One region of the Streptomyces sp. NPDC091972 genome, then DNA from elsewhere that is predicted to be linked to it. Evidence: riboswitches for the same ligand, from Rfam matches in the RefSeq annotation. Region 1 holds a riboswitch; each other region holds the start of a gene.
The links. A riboswitch is a leader RNA that binds a small molecule or an ion and turns the genes downstream of it on or off. The one in region 1 is predicted to bind cyclic di-AMP.
Positions count from the first base shown of each region.

Region 2: it holds a riboswitch for cyclic di-AMP, as region 1 does, so the genes downstream of both, ACIQJT_RS00975 (peptidoglycan DD-metalloendopeptidase family protein) here and ACIQJT_RS29480 (NlpC/P60 family protein) in region 1, are expected to answer to the same signal.
Region 3: it holds a riboswitch for cyclic di-AMP, as region 1 does, so the genes downstream of both, ACIQJT_RS39445 (transglycosylase SLT domain-containing protein) here and ACIQJT_RS29480 (NlpC/P60 family protein) in region 1, are expected to answer to the same signal.
Region 4: it holds a riboswitch for cyclic di-AMP, as region 1 does, so the genes downstream of both, ACIQJT_RS39005 (M23 family metallopeptidase) here and ACIQJT_RS29480 (NlpC/P60 family protein) in region 1, are expected to answer to the same signal.

Region 1 is NZ_JBIVSV010000011.1:151,376-155,791, reverse strand. It holds gene ACIQJT_RS29485 (tellurite resistance/C4-dicarboxylate transporter family protein) at 1-903, opposite strand, end outside; gene ACIQJT_RS29480 (NlpC/P60 family protein) at 1,024-2,169, opposite strand; cyclic di-AMP (ydaO/yuaA leader) riboswitch at 2,178-2,345, opposite strand; gene pcrA (DNA helicase PcrA) at 2,642-4,416, shown strand, end outside.
Region 2 is NZ_JBIVSV010000001.1:216,161-220,576, reverse strand. It holds gene ACIQJT_RS00980 (DUF6250 domain-containing protein) at 1-525, opposite strand, end outside; gene ACIQJT_RS00975 (peptidoglycan DD-metalloendopeptidase family protein) at 760-1,710, opposite strand; cyclic di-AMP (ydaO/yuaA leader) riboswitch at 1,715-1,885, opposite strand; gene ACIQJT_RS00970 (alpha-galactosidase) at 2,182-4,257, opposite strand.
Region 3 is NZ_JBIVSV010000021.1:449-4,864, forward strand. It holds gene ACIQJT_RS39440 (polyprenyl synthetase family protein) at 1-723, opposite strand, end outside; cyclic di-AMP (ydaO/yuaA leader) riboswitch at 1,497-1,697, shown strand; gene ACIQJT_RS39445 (transglycosylase SLT domain-containing protein) at 1,703-2,185, shown strand; gene ACIQJT_RS39450 (HAD family hydrolase) at 2,189-3,001, opposite strand; gene ACIQJT_RS39455 (LacI family DNA-binding transcriptional regulator) at 3,164-4,192, opposite strand; gene ACIQJT_RS39460 (carbohydrate ABC transporter permease) at 4,233-4,416, opposite strand, start outside.
Region 4 is NZ_JBIVSV010000020.1:20,291-24,706, forward strand. It holds gene ACIQJT_RS38995 (PrsW family intramembrane metalloprotease) at 1-318, shown strand, start outside; gene ACIQJT_RS39000 (aldo/keto reductase) at 331-1,275, opposite strand; gene ACIQJT_RS39005 (M23 family metallopeptidase) at 1,422-2,447, opposite strand; cyclic di-AMP (ydaO/yuaA leader) riboswitch at 2,459-2,616, opposite strand; tRNA gene ACIQJT_RS39010 (tRNA-Met) at 2,935-3,008, opposite strand; gene ACIQJT_RS39015 (hypothetical protein) at 3,128-3,388, shown strand; gene ribA (GTP cyclohydrolase II) at 3,408-4,049, opposite strand; gene ACIQJT_RS39025 (MarR family transcriptional regulator) at 4,169-4,416, opposite strand, start outside.

The DNA of each region.
Region 1 (4,416 bases):
GATCCACAGCAGCACCTCACCGGGCGTGCCGAGCCACGGGACGTCCACGGCGGCGGAGACCGACAGCGTCGCGACCGCCGTCATCCCCATCGGGAACACGGTGGCCCAGCGGCGCACGTCGTAACGCGTGCGGGGCCGTACGAACTCGGCGGCCAGCAGTACGGCGTAGCAGGCCAGGCCGAGCACCAACAGGGTGAGGGTCACCGCGCGCAGGACTGCGCGGTCGTCGTCGTTCCACAGGTACAGGCGCACGCTGTCGGCGGCGAGGAGTTCGGAGCCGGCGAGCGCCGAGACGGCGAGCGCGCCGCCCGCGATCCACTGGTCGCCCGGTCCCTCCAGGACCTGGCGCAGGTCGAAGCGGAACAGCGCGATGCCGTAGAGGACCAGGCCGAGCCAGAACAGGACCAGCGCGGTGTGCGCGAGCCAGGCCGCGGACTCGGCCGCCGCGAGGGTGGCACCGAGGACCGCGAGGCCCTGGGTGGCCACGCAGCACAGGAACACCCCGCCGGGCATCCGCGGCCTCCAGTGCCTCATGACCAGCGTGATCAGCGGCGGCCACAGCAGGGCGGACAGGGTCAGCAGCGCCTCGGCGAGGGCCTGCCGGCTCAGCAGGGAGAAGCGGGTGCCGAGCACGGTGGTCGCCGCCACGGCCGTCAGGGCGCCCGGTGTCCCGGCGTCCGCGACCCATCGCGCGCGCTGCCGCAGCAGTCGTACGGCGAAGTCGGCGGCCAGCCCGAGCCAGGCCGCGCATCCGAGCACCAGGGCGATGCGGGACAGCGTCTCGTGGCCGGTCAGACGGAGCCCGACCGACAGGATGCCGGTCGCCAGCACCGCGGCCCCGACCGCGGGCGGGCGCTGCGCCCACCGGATGCGCTGGGCGGAGTGCTGGGAGGTACCGGGCATGGGGCGATGCTAGGAAGCGCCCCGCGCCGTGGCGGCGGGGCGCGCACGCGCGCGCGTGAAATGCACGCGAGTGCGGGTCCCGGGGCGGCGCGGGGCGGGACGGAACTCCGAGCGCCGGGCTCAGGCCGGGCGGACCACGCTGTGGATCGCCGACTCGCCGTCGTAGTAGATCGACTCCTCGCGGACGTACGCGCCCGGCTTGGGAGCGTGGATCATCATGCCGTTGCCGATGTAGAGGCCGACGTGGCTGATGTCGTCGTAGAAGAAGACCAGGTCACCGGGCTGGGCGTCGGCCAGGGAGACCGTGGTGCCGGCGTTGACCTGGTCGTAGGTGACGCGGGGGAGGTCGACGCCGGCGGCCTTCCAGGCGGCCTGGGTGAGCCCTGAGCAGTCGTAGGAGTCGGGGCCGGTGGCGCCCCAGACGTACGGCTTGCCGATCTGCGCCCGGGCGAACGCGAGGGCCTTGGCGGCCTTGGTGGCGTACGAGGAGTCGGGCGCCGTCGAGGCCGTGTCCTGCGGGGCGGCGGTCTCCTGCGCGGTCTCCTGTGCGGCCTTCTGCGCCGCCGCCTGCTGCTGCGCGAGCTCCGCCGCCTTGCGAGCCGCCTCCTGCTGCCTGCGCTGCTCGATCGCCGCGAAACGCGCCTTCTCCTGGGCCGTCAGCTCGGACAGCAGCTCCCGCGCGTCGGCGAGCTTCTTCTGGACGGTCGCCTTGGCGGTCCTCAGGTCGCTCTGCGTCTCGGTGAGCGCCTGGAGGCTCTGGGAGGCCTCCTGGCGCTTCTTCATCGTGTCCGACTGCTCGGTGACGTAGTCGTCGACCGCGCCCTTCTGGCGGCTGGTCAGGCGGCCCATGAGCTGGGTCTGGTCGAAGTAGTCCTGCGGGGTGTCCGCGAGCAGGAAGGTCGCCGTGTCGGGCGCGGCGGCGCCGGTGCGGTACTGGGCCGCGGCGAACGCGCCGAGCTCCTCCCGCGCCTCGTTGAGCTTCTGGGTGCGCCGGGCGACGTCGTCGAGGAGCGTGTCGACCTGCTTGCGCTGCCTGGCCGTCTTCTCCTTGGCCGCGTTGTAGTTGTCGGTCGCCGACTCGGCCTGGCGGTAGAGGTCGTCGACCTTCTTCTCGACCTCTTCGAGACTCGGCTTGTCATCGGCCGGCGCGGCGTTCGCCGACTGGGACAGCAGGGCCACGGAGGTCAGGGCGGCCGTCGCGAGGGCCGGGGTCCGTATGCCTGCCACGCGCGTACCGGCGGGACGCGACTTGCGGTGCGACGCCAAGGGAGGCGACTCCTTCCGTGCTCCGCCTGCCGAGTTAGCTGTCGGGTTCGGGCGTCGTGCGTCGGAAGGTTTGCCCTACGGCTCTCCCCGCGCGGGAGGCGGCCGATTCACCCCAGGTTCGGTGGGTCCCCGGCTCCGGGCGCGCGGCGGCGCTGCGGACTCGGCGGAGGCCGTGCGGCCCGGCGACGTTCGCCGGAGGGGGTCGTACGGCCTGCGGGAACGGTAGCCAACCGGTGTGGCGCGTGTGAAGGTTGATGTTCGATATGCCCGATACATTTTCGTGACCTTCGTCCCAGGCGCCGTTCCGCGCGGTCGTTGTGCGGTGATTTATCAGCACCTGGCGCATTGGTCGGAGTGGTGACGCCCGCCCGTTTCCGGGGCGGCTTCCGGCGGCCGGGGTGGGGCGGTGATTCGGGCGATGTTCTCGGGGCGGCGGCGGTCTGTCAGTGGGGCACCCTAGACTCGGAGAGCGATGAGCAGCCTCTTTGACGACAGCTTCCTGGCGGACCTCCAGGCCCCTCGCGGGCACGCGGAGGAACCCCCGCCGCCGCCCGAGGACGAGCACGTGCCGGAGCAGGTCCCGCACGACCTGTTCGGCGGGAAGTTCGACGTGCCCCCGGACCGGGACGCCTACTACCGCGACGGCGCCCCGCGCCCCGTGGTGGACCCGGCCGCCCTCCTGGAGGGGCTGAACGAGAACCAGCGCGCGGCCGTCGTGCACTCCGGCAGCCCCCTGCTCATCGTGGCCGGCGCCGGCTCCGGCAAGACCCGGGTGCTCACCCACCGCATCGCCCACCTCCTCGGCGAGCGCCATGTCCACCCCGGCCAGATCCTCGCGATCACCTTCACCAACAAGGCCGCGGGCGAGATGAAGGAGCGCGTCGAGCAGCTCGTCGGCCCGCGCGCGAACGCGATGTGGGTCATGACCTTCCACAGCGCCTGCGTGCGGATCCTGCGCAAGGAGTCGAAGAAGCTCGGGTTCACCTCGTCGTTCTCGATCTACGACGCCGCCGACTCCAAGCGGCTCATGGCCCTGGTCTGCCGCGACCTGGACCTCGACCCCAAGCGGTACCCGCCGAAGTCCTTCAGCGCCAAGATCAGCAACCTGAAGAACGAGCTGATCGACGAGGAGGACTTCGCCGCCCAGGCCACGGACGGCTTCGAGAAGACCCTCGCGCAGGCCTACGCCATGTACCAGTCGCGGCTCCGCGAGGCCAACGCCCTCGACTTCGACGACCTGATCATGACGACGGTCAACCTGCTCCGGGCGTTCCCCGACGTCGCCGAGCACTACCGCCGCCGCTTCCGGCACGTCCTCGTCGACGAGTACCAGGACACCAACCACGCACAGTACGCCCTGGTCAGAGAGCTGGTCGGGACCTCCGAGCACCCGGTGGACGTACCGCCGAGCGAGCAGGACCTGCCGCCCGCCGAGCTGTGTGTCGTCGGTGACGCCGACCAGTCGATCTACGCCTTCCGCGGTGCGACCATCCGCAACATCCTCCAGTTCGAGGAGGACTACCCGGACGCGACGACGATCCTGCTGGAGCAGAACTACCGCTCCACCCAGACGATCCTCACCGCCGCCAACGCCGTCATCGAGCGCAACGAGTCCCGCCGCCCCAAGAACCTGTGGACCAACGCGGGCGCGGGCGCGCGCATCACCGGCTATGTCGCAGACACCGAGCACGACGAGGCGCAGTTCGTCGCCGACGAGATAGACCGCCTCACCGACGCGGGCGAGGCGAAGGCCGGCGACGTCGCCGTCTTCTACCGCACCAACGCGCAGTCCCGTGTCTTCGAAGAGGTCTTCATCCGCGTCGGCCTGCCCTACAAGGTCGTCGGCGGCGTCCGCTTCTACGAGCGCAAGGAGGTCCGGGACGTCCTGGCCTACCTGCGCGTCCTCGCCAACCCCGAGGACTCCGTACCCCTGCGGCGCATCCTGAACGTCCCCAAGCGGGGCATCGGCGACCGCGCCGAGGCGATGATCGACGCCCTGTCCCAGCGCGAGAGGATCAGCTTCCCGCAGGCGCTCAAGCGCGTCGACGAGGCGTACGGCATGGCCGCGCGCTCCACCAACGCCGTCAAGCGGTTCAACGTGCTGATGGAGGAGCTGCGTACGATCGTCGAGTCCGGCGCGGGCCCGGCAACCGTCCTGGAGGCGGTCCTCGAACGCACCGGCTACCTCGCCGAGTTGCAGGCCTCCACCGACCCCCAGGACGAGACCCGCATCGAGAACCTCCAAGA
Region 2 (4,416 bases), on a different contig from region 1:
CGGTTCGGTGTAGTCGAGGACCAGGGGCCGTACGCCCGGTTCACCGACGTAGCGGCGCAGCCGTGTCGTGGTGTTGTAGTTGGCGCCGTAGCCGGAGTAGTACGTCTTCAGGTGGTCGTACTCCGCGAGCGCCCCGCTCCGGTGGGTGGCGAAGAGGTCGTCGGGGGACCGGACGTCGACCGCGTTCCAGAAGTTGTTCAGGTCGGACACCCGGTCGTTGACCCCGCCCGCGGACACGGGCGTGGCGGTGTACTCCAGGACGTACGGCCCTTCGAGCGGCTGCCGGAACCAGATCGTCGCACCGGCCGGCACGTCGACCTCCAGGATCCCGCGCCGCGCGGTGACCGTGCCGCCCTGCTCCAGTTCCACGGCCCAGCGGGCGAGGCCGTGCCGGAAGTCGTCATGGGCGAGGAGGCGGCGGTGGCGAGGCGCGGCACCCGCGGCGCTCGCGGGGGCCGCGGGGGCGAGGGCCGCCAGGGCGGCACCGGCGGCGAGGGCTCCGAAGGCTCTACGCGTGGTCGTCATGGCGGACGGTCCTTTCGTGCAGGGACTGGATCCCCAGAAAGCGCTTGCGCGGCAATGGAGTTCACTGTGCCCCGCCCCTCCCCCGCCTGTCGACGCCCCGAGCGCGCCCGCCACAAGAACGCAACGAAGCGATCATGAAACCGCAGGCCGGTACAGCCGCAGCGCTCTCCCCGCACACACCGAAGGCCGGACCCGGGGATCGGGGTCCGGCCTTCGGTGGCACATGAGGCGTCGTCAGCCGACGGCGACGCCCTTCGAACGGAGGTAGGCGACCGGGTCCACGTCGGAGCCGTAGTCCGGCGTGGTGCGGATCTCGAAGTGCAGGTGCGGGCCGGTCACGTTGCCGGTCGCCCCCGAGAGGCCGATCTGCTGGCCCGCGGTCACGGCCTGGCCGGCCGAGACGGAGAGCTGGGACAGGTGGGCGTACTGCGCGTAGTAGCCGTCGGCCAGCTTGATGACGACCTGGTTGCCGTAGGCGCCGCCCCAGCCCGCGGAGACGACGGTGCCCGCGCCCACGGCCTTGAGGGAGGTGCCGGTCGGGACGACGAAGTCGACGCCGGTGTGGTAGCCGCTGGACCACATGCTGCCCGAGACGCGGTACCCGGTGCCGACGGTGGCACCGCTGACCGGAAGCGTGAAGCCGCCGGCGGTGGTCGCACTCCGGGTGCTCTGGGTGGCGGTCGCAGGCTTGGCGGACGAGGACTTCTTCGCCTCCGCCTTCTGGGTCTTCGCCTTCTCGGTCTTCGCCGAGGAAGACGAAGAGGACGACTGGGACTTCGTGGCGCCCGTCTTGGCCTTCTTGCCGATCGAGAGCTTCAGACCGGGGTGGATCAGCGACGGGTCGTCACCGACGGCCTCACGATTTTCGGCGTACAGCTTCTTCCAGCCACCACTGACGTGCTGCTCGTCGGCGATCTTCGAGAGATAGTCGCCGACCCGCACCGAATAGGTGCGCACGGTCGCGGTCTTCGCGCTGTCCTTCTTCGCGGCCGTCTTTTCAACGGACTTCTGCGTGACCGGAAGCGACTGAACGGCCTTTTCCGAAACGGACTGGGAAGGCGCGGCGTGCGCTCCGGTGGCCCCCATGAGCGGGAGGGCGAGCGCGGCGCCCCCGGTTCCGGCGACGGCGATCGAGCGGGCGAAGCGCTGGGACTTCGGACGGCGGTGCTTACCCTTCGCGGGCATGACGAATTCCTCTCCGGCGCCTGCGAGGTGAGCTGTCGGGTGCGAGCTGGAGATGCTCGGCCGCGCCGAGACGCGACTTGACCCCTAGCCTGTTCCGGAGACCGGAACAGGCGGTTGTGCCTGTGGGTCCCCCGCTCCTGCCGTACACGGGTGAGTGGATGTGCGGAATCCGTTCGGCGGCAGGATTGGGCGTCCGACCGGATCGGTGGCGAACGTAAACGAGCAAGACGCAAAGGGACAAGTGAGGGGTTGCCCGTGCGGGCGTTTCCGTTGATCCCTCATGGGAATTACCGGTCACCCTGCGTGAATAGGGCACCCTTCACCCAGCCAAATCCCCTTGAGGGGCCCATGAATTACGTGAACATGACGCGCGACGCACCGTCACGGATATGACGCTGCTCACGCCACGAATTCACAGGGCCCCTCATCCTGAGCGGAGTTGGGCGCAAAGCACCAAACAGGACAGATGCCCTAGATGAGGCGCAGCCGGATAACAGCCGCATCGAGATCTCCGCGCAAACCGGTACGAAGTCCGTGATGCAGCAGTACGCCCCCTCGGTGCACTTCACCCGTTTCGAGGCATTCATACGTCGCTGTCGGGTCCAGTCCGCGCAGCCGCAGCGCGGGGACGGGCTCGCCGTACGACTGCGCCTGGAGCCAGGCGAGAACGACGGTCTCGTCCCCGAGGACGTACTGCACCGCGCTCAGCCCGCCCCTCGGAGGCCGCAGGCGGTGGAGGTCGCCGCGCTGCACCACGGGCCGGATCTCCTTGTAGAGGTCCACCCACCGACGGGCTTCGGCAAGCTCCTCGTCGGTCCACTCCGTGAGGTCCCCGCCGACTCCCAGCACTCCGGCCATGGCGCTCACGAACCGGAACCGCAGCGAGCTCACCCTGCCGTTGAGCTGGGTGTTGGGGCTGTCGGTGACCCAGGCGGCCATCACTCGCGCGGGATGGATCTGGCTGAAGCCGTGCTGGATGGCGAGCCGGTCCAGGGGGTCGGTGTTGTCCGAGGTCCACACCTGGTCGGTGCGGCTGAGCACCCCGAGGTCGATCCGGCCGCCACCCCCGGAGCAGGACTCGAAGGCCACGCCCGGGTGGGCCTCCCGCAACCGGTCCAGGAGGGCGTAGAAGCCGCGCACATGGTCGACCCACAGGCGCTGCGGGTAGGCGTCGCCTGGCCAGCCCGCATCGGTGAAGCAGCGGTTGAAGTCCCACTTCACGTAGTCGATCGGGGCCGAGGAGAGCAGGGTGTCGAGCTGCTCCCAGAGGTACTCCTGGACGTCCTCGCGCGCGAGGTTCAGCACGAGCTGGTTGCGGAACTCCGTCCGCTTTCGTCCTGTCTGGAACTGCACCCAGTCCGGGTGGGCGCGGTACAGCTCACTGTCCGGGTTGATCATCTCCGGCTCGACCCAGATGCCGAACTGCATGCCGAGCGCGTGCACCTGGTCACCGAGCGGCTTGAGGCCGGAGGGGAACCGGTCGGGGTTGGGCACCCAGTCGCCGAGGCCGGCCCGGTCGCTGGTGCGGGCGCCGAACCAGCCGTCGTCGACCACGAACAGCTCGACACCGATCGCCGCGGCCCGCCGGGCGAGGGTGCCCTGCTGCTCCTCGGAGATGTCGAAGTTCGTGGCCTCCCAGGAGTTGAACAGCACGGGCCGGTCCTGGTCCGCGTCCGGGATGACGTACGCCCGCTGGTAGGCGTGCCAGGCGCGGCTCGCGCCGCCGTGGCCGGCGTCGCTCCAGAGGCCCGCGAAGACGGGCGTCGTGAAGGACTCCCCGGCCGCCAGCCGGAGCAGCCCCGAGTCGTCGTGTCCGGCGCCGCCGGTGATCTGCACGCGCGCGTCGGGCAGTTGCGCCACGGCGATGCGCCAGGAACCCGACCAGCCGAGGGCGACGCCGTAGACCTCGCCCCGCTCCTCGGTGGCGTCGGTGTCGAGCGCGACCCACGGCAGGTGCTGGTGCCCGGTGTGGCCGCGACGGCTGCCGATGACCTTCTCGCCGTAGGTGAGGGGGGTTCGGGTGAGCAGGGACTCGGCGGCCCAGCGGCCGTGCAGCTGGGAGAGCCGCCAGCCGTCCTCGCGGTCGGGCAGGGTCCAGGTGGCGGAGTCGGCGCGCAGCAGCTCGACCGGGGCCGGGCCCTGGTTGTCGAGGGTCACCCAGCGCTCCAGGACGTCGTCGCGCATCCGGTAGTGCAGCGTGACGGTGAGTCCGCCGTCGCGGAACCGCAGCCGCAGCTCGTCGCCCTCGGTGTCGTACGCCTCGAAGCTCCACTCGGTGCCGCGCCGCTCGTCGGTGCGGACGGACAGGGCGGGTCGGGTGAAGCGGGGACCGCCCTCGACGGGGTACTCCTCGCGGCCGTCCAGCGGGGACTCGAAGGGCCAGTACTCGGGCAGCGGACTCACGGCGAGGGCCTCGGCGTCGGCCAGGGCGATCCTCGGCCCCCAGTGCAGGTGCAGCAGCTCGTCCTCGGCGGTGAGGTGCAGGGCGTAACTGCTGGCCGGCCCGGACAGAATCCACGTACGGCCGTTCTCGGCGATCTCCAGCATGGTGCTTCCTCACAGATCCGAACAGGTGCCAACAGGGGCGCTCAGGCCCCAACATCATCAAGGGCGGACGGCCCTGGCTGCAATGGCTGTGGACAAGTCATTACCGGCCCTGTGGACAACTCATTGGCCCAGGAATCCATGTCGTATCGTCGAGGACGT
Region 3 (4,416 bases), on a different contig from region 1:
GCGCAGGTCCGTGCCCGGTGTCTTGCCGGACTCGTGGGAGTCGGAGGCGATGTCGAGGACGTCGTCGGCCAGCTGGAAGGCGACGCCGAGGCGCTCGCCGTACTGGGTCAGGACGTCCACGACCGTCTCGTCGGCGCCCGACATCATCGCGCCGAAGCGGCACGAGACCGCGACGAGCGAGCCCGTCTTGCCGCCGAGCACGTCCAGGTAGTGCTCGACCGGGTCCCGGCCGTCCTGCGGTCCGGCCGTCTCCAGGATCTGGCCGGTGACCAGGCGCTCGAACGCCTCCGACTGCACCCGGACCGCCTCCGGTCCGAGGTCGGCCAGGATGTGCGAGGCGCGGGCGAACAGGAAGTCGCCGGTCAGCACGGCCACCGAGTTGCCCCAGCGGGTGTTGGCGCTGTCGACGCCCCGCCGGACCTCGGCCTCGTCCATGACGTCGTCGTGGTACAGCGTGGCGAGGTGGGTCAGCTCCACCACCACGGCCGACGGCACCACGCCCGGGGCGTAGGGGTCCCCGAACTGGGCGGCGAGCATCACGAGCAGCGGCCGGAAGCGCTTTCCGCCCGCGCGCACCAGGTGCTGGGCGGCCTCCGTGATGAAGGGGACCTCGCTCTTGGTGGCCTCGAGCAGTCCCTCCTCGACAGCCGCCAATCCGGCCTGGACATCGGCTTCCAGAGCCTGGTCCCGCACGCTCAGCCCGAACGGCCCGACGACGGTCACGAGGGGTCTCCTGTCTGCTGGTGTCTACTGGCGGTTACGCGAAATGTCGATAGGTCGCTGCCATCACTCAAGTCAGCGTATCCGGTCACCTTTGGATCACCGATAGCGCCCGCCCCGTCCATGCCAGGCGCTATCGGATCACGACCGGTATGTTTTTGATCACCTGAAAAGAACGGCTATCAATCTATTTGTAGGTAAGTAGCCGCCTTCGTCGTGAAACCGGTGCCCTGAGACCGACAGGACCCGCCGATGCGGGCCGCTCACCACGGAACCGGTACCCGCGATCCTCGAATACCTGCCCGGCCGGACGGCACCCTGCGACCGGCAGCGCCGGCCCTGGTGCGACGGCCGGGTCGGCATGTCCGGCGGCCCCGGCTCCCTCCGGACATGCACGCGGGGGCGGCGGCGCCGCTCGCCCGGCTCGACCGTCAGACCCGCGACCAGGTGAGGGGGCGGACTTCGCCACCTCCGGTGCGGCTAGGTGGTCTTCCGGTGGGCGTGGGAGAAGCGCATCCCACGGGCAGCCGGTTGCACATGAGTTGGTGCTTCTTGACCGTTTTACACCTCTTGCGTTCGGCTGTGACTTGGCCCACTCGGGCAGGCGGGTCGGCGGACATCCGGAATCCTGCGATCCGCCTTCTACCGTGCGCGAGTTGAGACTTGGCGAACGCAAAGGATCAAGTGCCTCAAATCTCCCTCACCAAGGTCAACAGGCACCCCATGTGAATTCGCCACTTGTTCCGGACATGTGCTCTCGCATACGTTCCCGGCCTGTCGGACGGACGCCGAATCCTGCCACCGCCCGTACACCCACCGAGAACCATGGCAGGAGCGGGGGAACCAGGTAAGTCGCCGGAACGGTCGTCTTCGGACATACCGGTACGGCTCGGGGTGAAGTCACGCCTTTCGTAGGTGTGTCCGGGCATCTCCCGCCCGAACCCGACAGCTCACCTCGCAGGCGACGGAGAGGAACTTCGCCATGCCCGCTGCCGCTCAGCACCGCCGTCCCCGCACCAGCCGTCTCGCCCGCAAGCTCGCCGTCGCCGGGACCGGAGTCGCCGTCCTGGCCCTGCCGCTCATCGGCGCGACCAGCGCCTCCGCGGCCACCCCGCCCCAGCAGACCGCGACCACGCTGGGCTACCCCAACACCCTCGACGGCTGGATCCGGGCCTCCCTCGCCGTCATGGCGGAGCACGGCATCCCCGGCTCCTACGACGGCATCTACCGCAACGTCATCCGTGAGTCCTCCGGCAACCCCTACGCCATCAACCTCTGGGACTCCAACGCGGCCGCCGGCACGCCCTCCAAGGGCCTGCTCCAGGTGATCGACCCGACCTTCGCCGCGTACCACGTGGCCAACACCTCGTGGGACCCGTACGACCCGGTGGCGAACATCACCGCGGCCTGCAACTACGCGGCCCAGCGGTACGGATCCATCGACAACGTGTTCGGCGCGTACTAGGGACTACGCCCGCGGGAAGAGTCGTTCGAGGACGACGGCGATGCCGTCGTCCTCGTTCGACAGGGTCACCTCGTCGGCCACGGCCTTGAGTTCGGGGTGGGCGTTGGCCATCGCCACCCCGCGGGCCGCCCAGTCGAACATGGGGATGTCGTTGGGCATGTCCCCGAAGGCGATCGTCACCTCGGGTCCCAGTCCCAGGTGTTCGGCGGCGAGTGCGAGGCCCGTCGCCTTGGTGACGCCGCATGGCTGGAGTTCGACGGTCCCGGGCCCCGACATGGTGACCGTCGCCAGCGAACCCACCACCGAGCGCGCGGTGCCCGCCAACTCGTCGTCGGACAGGTACGGGTGGCGCAGCAGCACCTTGCTGATCGGCTCGCACCACAGGTCGTCGCGTCGGCCGACCCGCACGGCGGGCAGGGTCGGATGGGGCATCAGATAGCCCGGCTCGATGAGCGTGAGCCCGTCGACCCCGTCCTGGTCCACGGCCGCGTACACCTGCCCGACCTCCGCCTCGATCTTGCCGAGCGCGGTCTCGGCCAGTTCCCGGTCCAGGTTCACCGACCAGAGCAGACGGTCCGCGCCGGCGTCGTACACCTGCGCGCCCTGTCCGCACACCGCGAGCCCCGTGCTGCCGAGGTCGTCGAGCAGCGGGCGCACTCTGGGCGCCGGCCGTCCCGTCACGACGAGATGCCGGGCTCCCCCCGCGGCCACCCGCGCGAGCACGGCCAACGACCGGTCGGAGAGGGTGTCGTCGGCGCGCAGCAGCGTGCCGTCCAGGTCGGTGGCGATGAGTGAATATGCGGGGGAGGCGGCCATGATCAGAGAATACGGATGGTTGGCCCCTCCGACTCGACGCGAACCGGACGGCTCCTGCTTTCACATCCGTTGACGGCAGTTCCGCTTCCGGGGCCTCGGCGGCAGGGCCCGGCGAAGGCCGGCGGACCCCGTCGGGCGCGGGCTTTCCGCGCCGCCGACGGGCTACGCCGAGTCCCGCACCACCAGTTCGGTCGGGAGGATCACCCCGGCCGTGTCCTCGCCGGCGATCTGGGCGAGGAGCATGCGGACCATCTCGGCGCTGATGCGGTCGAAGGGCTGGCGCATGGTGGTCAGGGCCGGGGCGATCGCGGTGGCCGCCGGTGAGTCGTCGAAGCCGCCGACAGCGATGTCCTCCGGGACCGAACGCCCGGCCTGCTGGAGGACGCCCACGACGCCCAGGGCCATGAGGTCGGAGGCGACGAACACCGCGTCCATGTCCGGGGCCTGGGCGAGCAGGCGGCGGGCGGCCCGTTCGCCACCGCTGCGCCGGAAGTCGCCCTCGACGACGAGCTCCGGGTCGTAGGGCAGGCCCGCCTCCGCGAGCACGTCCCGGTAGCCGGCCAGCCGGTCGGGGCCGCCCGGCATGTCCAGCGGCCCGGTGACCATGCCGACGCGGCGCCGGCCACCCGCGAGGAGGTGGCGGACCATGTCCTGTGCGCCCTCCCGGTCGGCCGCGGCCACGTAACTCACCTTGGTGCCCCGCCCGATCGGCTTGCCGCAGACCACCAACGGGATCCCGGCGTCGTGCAGTTCGGCCGCGACCGGGTCGCCGCTGTGGTTGGACAGCAGCAGCACACCGTCGACGTGACCCGAGGTGATGTACCGGGTCAGCCGGCGCCGGTCGTCGTCGCTCTCGGCGAGCATCAGCAGCAGCGGGATGTCGTGCTGGGCGAGCCGCTCGGTGCAACCGCGCAGCAGGACGTTGAAGTTGGGGTCCTCGAAGAACTTCTCCTGCGGTTCGGTCAGCAGGAACGCCACCGAGTCCGAGCGGCCCGTGCTGAGGCTGCGGGCGTGCCGGTTGACCACGTAACCGGTCTTCCTGATGGCGGTCTCGACCGACCGCCGGGCGGCGGGCGAGACGTAGTGGCCGCCGTTCAGGAAGCGGGAGACGGTGCCCCGCGAGACGCCCGCCTCCCGGGCCACGTCGTGGATGGTCGGTGGCTTGCGGCGTCCGTTCGCGCTGGTGGTCATGTTCCTCGTTCGGAGACGTTCGTGCGGGGGAGCCCGGGCCTCAGGCCTTGACCGAGCCGCTCATCAGGTCCAGCGACCAGAACCGCTGGATCACCAGGAAGAGCCCGATCAGCGGAAGGATCGCGAGCAGGCATCCGGTGATGACCAGGGTGTAGAGCGCGGGCTGCGAGGCGCCCTGGGCGAGCAGGGTGTACAGGCCGAGGGTGATCGGGAACTTCTCGTCG
Region 4 (4,416 bases), on a different contig from region 1:
GCGCGGGCGGTCGCGCAGTACGAGGCGTACGCGACGTCGTTGGCGTTCCTGCGGCGCCGGGGACGGCTCGGCCGGGCGAACGCCGACTTCGTCGTACGGGAGCGGGAGCTGCTGCACGAGCTGTGGCGCCGGCGGGACGTGGCCCGCCCCGCCCTGGACCACGCGGCCCGGACGACGGCACCCCCGGTACCGGTGGCCGCGCCGCCCTGGCCGGTGTACGGGGTGTACGGCCACCCGCCCCACCCCGCCCAGCAGGCGCACCCGGTCCACCCGGCGCACGCGGTGCCCTACCCCGCGTACAACCCGTACCGGACGTAGGCCGGCCTCCCCTTACGCCGACGCCTCCGTCAGGCGCCCCAGCTCCTCCTCCGTCAGGGTCAGCTCCGCCACCCTCAGCAGCGCCGGGAGCTGCTCCACCGTGCGGGCGGACGCGATCGGGGCCGCGACCGTCGGCTGGGCGGCGAGCCAGGCGAGGGCGACCGTGGCGACCGGGACGGTGTGGGACTCGGCGATGTCGTCGAGCGCCGCGAGCACCTTCCGGCCGCGCTCGGTCTCCAGGTGCTTGGCGGCACCCGCGCTGCGCCGGCTCTCCACGGTCTCGCCGACGCGGTACTTGCCGGTGAGGAACCCGGAGGCGAGGGCGAAGTACGGGACGGCGGCGAGACCCTGCCGGGAGGCGACGGCCTGGAGTTCGCCCTCGTAGGTGTCCCGCGAGACGAGGTTGTAGTGGGGCTGGAGGGCGGTGTAGCGCGCGAGGCCCTCGCGGTCGGAGAAGTCGAGGGACTCCGCAAGGCGCGCGGCGGAGATGTTGGAGGCTCCGATCGCCCGTACCTTGCCCGCCTTCACCAGCTCGTCCAGCGCGCCGATGATCTCCTCGACGGGTGTCTCCGGCTTGTCGTAGTGGGTGTAGTACAGGTCGATGCGGTCGGTGCCGAGGCGGCGCAGCGAGGCGTCCGCCGCCGCCTTGATGTTCGCCGCGCTCAGGCCCGGGTAGTCGGGGTGCTGGCTGACCTTCGTGGCGATGAGGACGTCGTCGCGGTTGCCGCGGGCCGCCAGCCACTTTCCGATGATGGTCTCGGACTCGCCACCGGAGTTGCCGTCCACCCATGCCGAGTACGAGTCGGCCGTGTCGAGGAAGTTGCCGCCGGCCGCGGTGTAGGCGTCGAGGACGGCGAACGAGGTGGCCTCGTCGGCGGTCCAGCCGAACACGTTGCCGCCGAGGGAGAGCGGGAAGACCTCGAGGCCGGAGGAGCCGAGCTTGCGAAGAGAAGTCATGCCATACGTCAACGCCAGTGCCGGACGCCGGCCTTCCGGCACGGCCGCAAAGTCCTCGCAAACAAGCGGGGTCGGCTGCTCCGACACACCGACAGCCCTGACGTCGGGGGGACGTCGTCAGGGCTGTCGGAGTTCGCGGGGGAGGGTCAGGGGTTGAGACCCTTGCCGCGCAGCCACGCCATCGGGTCGATCCCGTCGGCGGAGCCGCCCGGGTGGACCTCCAGGTGCAGGTGCGCGCCGGTCACGTTGCCCGTGGCGCCCACGCGGCCGATGACGTCACCGGTGGCGACCTTCTGGCCGACGCTGACGCTGATCGAGGACTGGTGGCAGAACCACAGCTCGGTGCCGTCGTCGAGGGTGAGGATCGTGCGGTAGCCGTAGGAGCCGGCCCAGCCGGCCTCCGTGATGGTGCCGCTGTGGACCGCCTTGATGAGCGTGCCCGTGGGGGCGGCGAAGTCGAGGCCCGTGTGGTAGCCGGAGGACCACAGGGAACCGGCCTGACCGAAGGTCGAGGTGATGGTGTACGACGAGGTCGGCAGCGTGTACTGCTTGGCGAGCTCGGCCAGGCGCTCCGCCTCGGCCTTCTTCGCGGCCTCCTCCTCCGCCTTCTTCTTGGCGGCGGCGGCCTTCTCCTGGGCTTCCTTCTCCGCCTTGGCGGCGGCCGCGTCGGCCTCCTTCTGGGCGGCGTCCGCGACGGCCTGGGCGGCCTTGGTGTCGATCTGGTCCTGCTGCACCTCGGCCTGGGCCAGGATGCGCGAGCGCAGTGCCTCACCGGCGTCCGAGGCGCCCTCGGCGGTGCCGGCGGTGGTGGCGCCGACGCTGCTGAAGGCGCTCGTGTCGGCGGCGGCCGGGTCGGAGTCGTCCGAGATGAGCGAGCCCACGTTGGGCAGGTCCGGCATCGAGATGGAGACCGGCGGCTTGCCGGTGTTGGCGCTGGCCATCCCGCCCGCGCTGACCGCGGCTATGACGCCGACGCCCAGGACGGTGGAGCTACGGGCGAATCCGCCGCCACGCTGCTTTGCTACGCGATGCCGGCCTCGTACGGGAGCGAGGGAGTCCGCGGTCGGGTTCCACTCGCCGAGCGGAGCCTCGTCGTCGGCACGGTAGCCGCCGTACACGAGGGTGTCGCTCGGAACGTACGGCGCCTCGGGGGCAGGCGGGTTGGACGCCACGTGGGCGCACTCCTTTCCTTCCTTCTCGCCTACCGGGTTAGCTGACGGGTTCGGAGCAGGAAGGTCTCCTACGCGCGTATATCCACCGTGCTGCCACGGCGGACTACGAGCGATTCACCCCAAGGTGGTGGTTCCCCGGTTCCCTTGCGGAATTCGGCGCGTGAGCACGGAGCCGTCTCTTGTGACGGCTGGGACGACCGCGCTGCGTTATCGAACGTTAATAGACCCGGGGGCCCGATTCCAAGCTGTTCCGCTTGATCATTAACGAAATCCCGCTGGACTTACGGCCCATGAACGGTGAAAAACGGGCGAGTTGACCACGACTCAGACGGCACAGGGGTGTTGACGGTGTGTCAGTCGCTATGCGGAGGGCGCCCATCCGCTCACCCGGCGTGACGAAGGCCGCTGCGAACCCTCCGGCCGGGCGCGGACGCACAAACACTCAGGGCCGGAACCCATTCACTGGATTCCGGCCCTGAGCCTTCAGTAGCGGGGACAGGATTTGAACCTGCGACCTCTGGGTTATGAGCCCAGCGAGCTACCGAGCTGCTCCACCCCGCGTCGTTGTGTGACCAGCATACGTCATCCGCGAGGTGGTTCGCGCCAGGGTTGTTCCAGGGGCCCCGGTGGCCGCGCGGAGCGGCGTACCGTGGCGCTCCTCACAGGAACGAGGAGGGGACATGACGGCAGCCGACGGGCGGCCGGCGGAGATCGGGAAGCGGGACATCCCGCTCTCCGGCGGCCGGACGCTGCGGGTGACGGAGTTCGGCAACGGCAGCATCAGGCTGGCGGTGCACACGGGCTCCCGCTACGTGGTGACGAGCCTGGAGCAGATCGACGACGGGACCGTGCTGAGGCTCTCGCCCGGCCGCGAGGGCTCGGGCGCCCACCGGAACTGGGTGCGGGACCACGAGGGCGGTGCGGGCGGCTCCGGCGAGTGAGCACCCGCCCGGGCGGCCGTCAGCCGACCCCGAGCTCCGTCAACTCGCCCAGCGGCAGCGTGTGCTGGGTCTGGAGGACCTTCGCGCGGAGGTAGCGGACGTTGTGGGCGGTGGTGAAGACGCCGGTCGGGACGCGGTCGTGGACGCCGATCCCGAGGTCCCTCAACTGACCCGCCTTGTCGGGGTTGTTGGAGAGCAGGTCGAGTTCGCCGATGCCCAGGGCGGTCAGCATCTGCGCGGCCGCCGTGTAGTCGCGGGCGTCCTCGGGCAGGCCCAGCGCGGTGTTCGCGGCGTAGGTGTCGAGACCCTGGTCCTGGAGGGCGTACGCGTCGAGCTTGTTGTAGAGGCCGATGCCGCGGCCCTCCTGGCGGAGGTAGAGCAGGACGCCGCCGCGCTCGGCTATGCGCTCGACCGCCTCGCGCAGTTGCGGGCCGCAGTCGCAGCGGGCGGAGCCGAAGACGTCACCGGTGAGGCACTCGGAGTGCAGCCGCACCAGCGGGACGGTGCCGGGGGCGGGGTCGCCGAGGACGACGGCGAGGTGCTCCCGCCCGTCGGCCAGGCCGTGGAAGGTGACGAGCTCGGCGTCGACGCGGTAGCCGTCCCCGAAGCGCAGCGGGACGTGGACGCGGGAGCGCTGGGTGGCGGCGGGCAGGTCGGGCATGCGGGTACTCCGCTCCGTGGGCATATCTGCTTCAGTTTTGAAGCAGTCCTACTGATCGAGACCCTACCTCATGCTTTAAATTTGAAGCAACGCCTTTATGGCACTCGTCACACGCACCCTCAGGAGCAGGACGGGGAGGACCGCCGGCGCCACGGAACCTCCTCGGCGGGTCCGCCCTCCCCCTGGAGTCCCGCGGTGACACTCGTGAAGATCTCCTCCAACTGCCCCACCTGTTCCGGGGTGAGCCGGTCGAACAGCGCGCCACGGACCGTCTCCACGTGTCCCGGCGCCGCCCGCTCCAGCACCGCCATACCCTCGTCCGTGAGGACCGCGACGCTGCCCCGCTTGTCCGAGGGGCAGCTCTCGC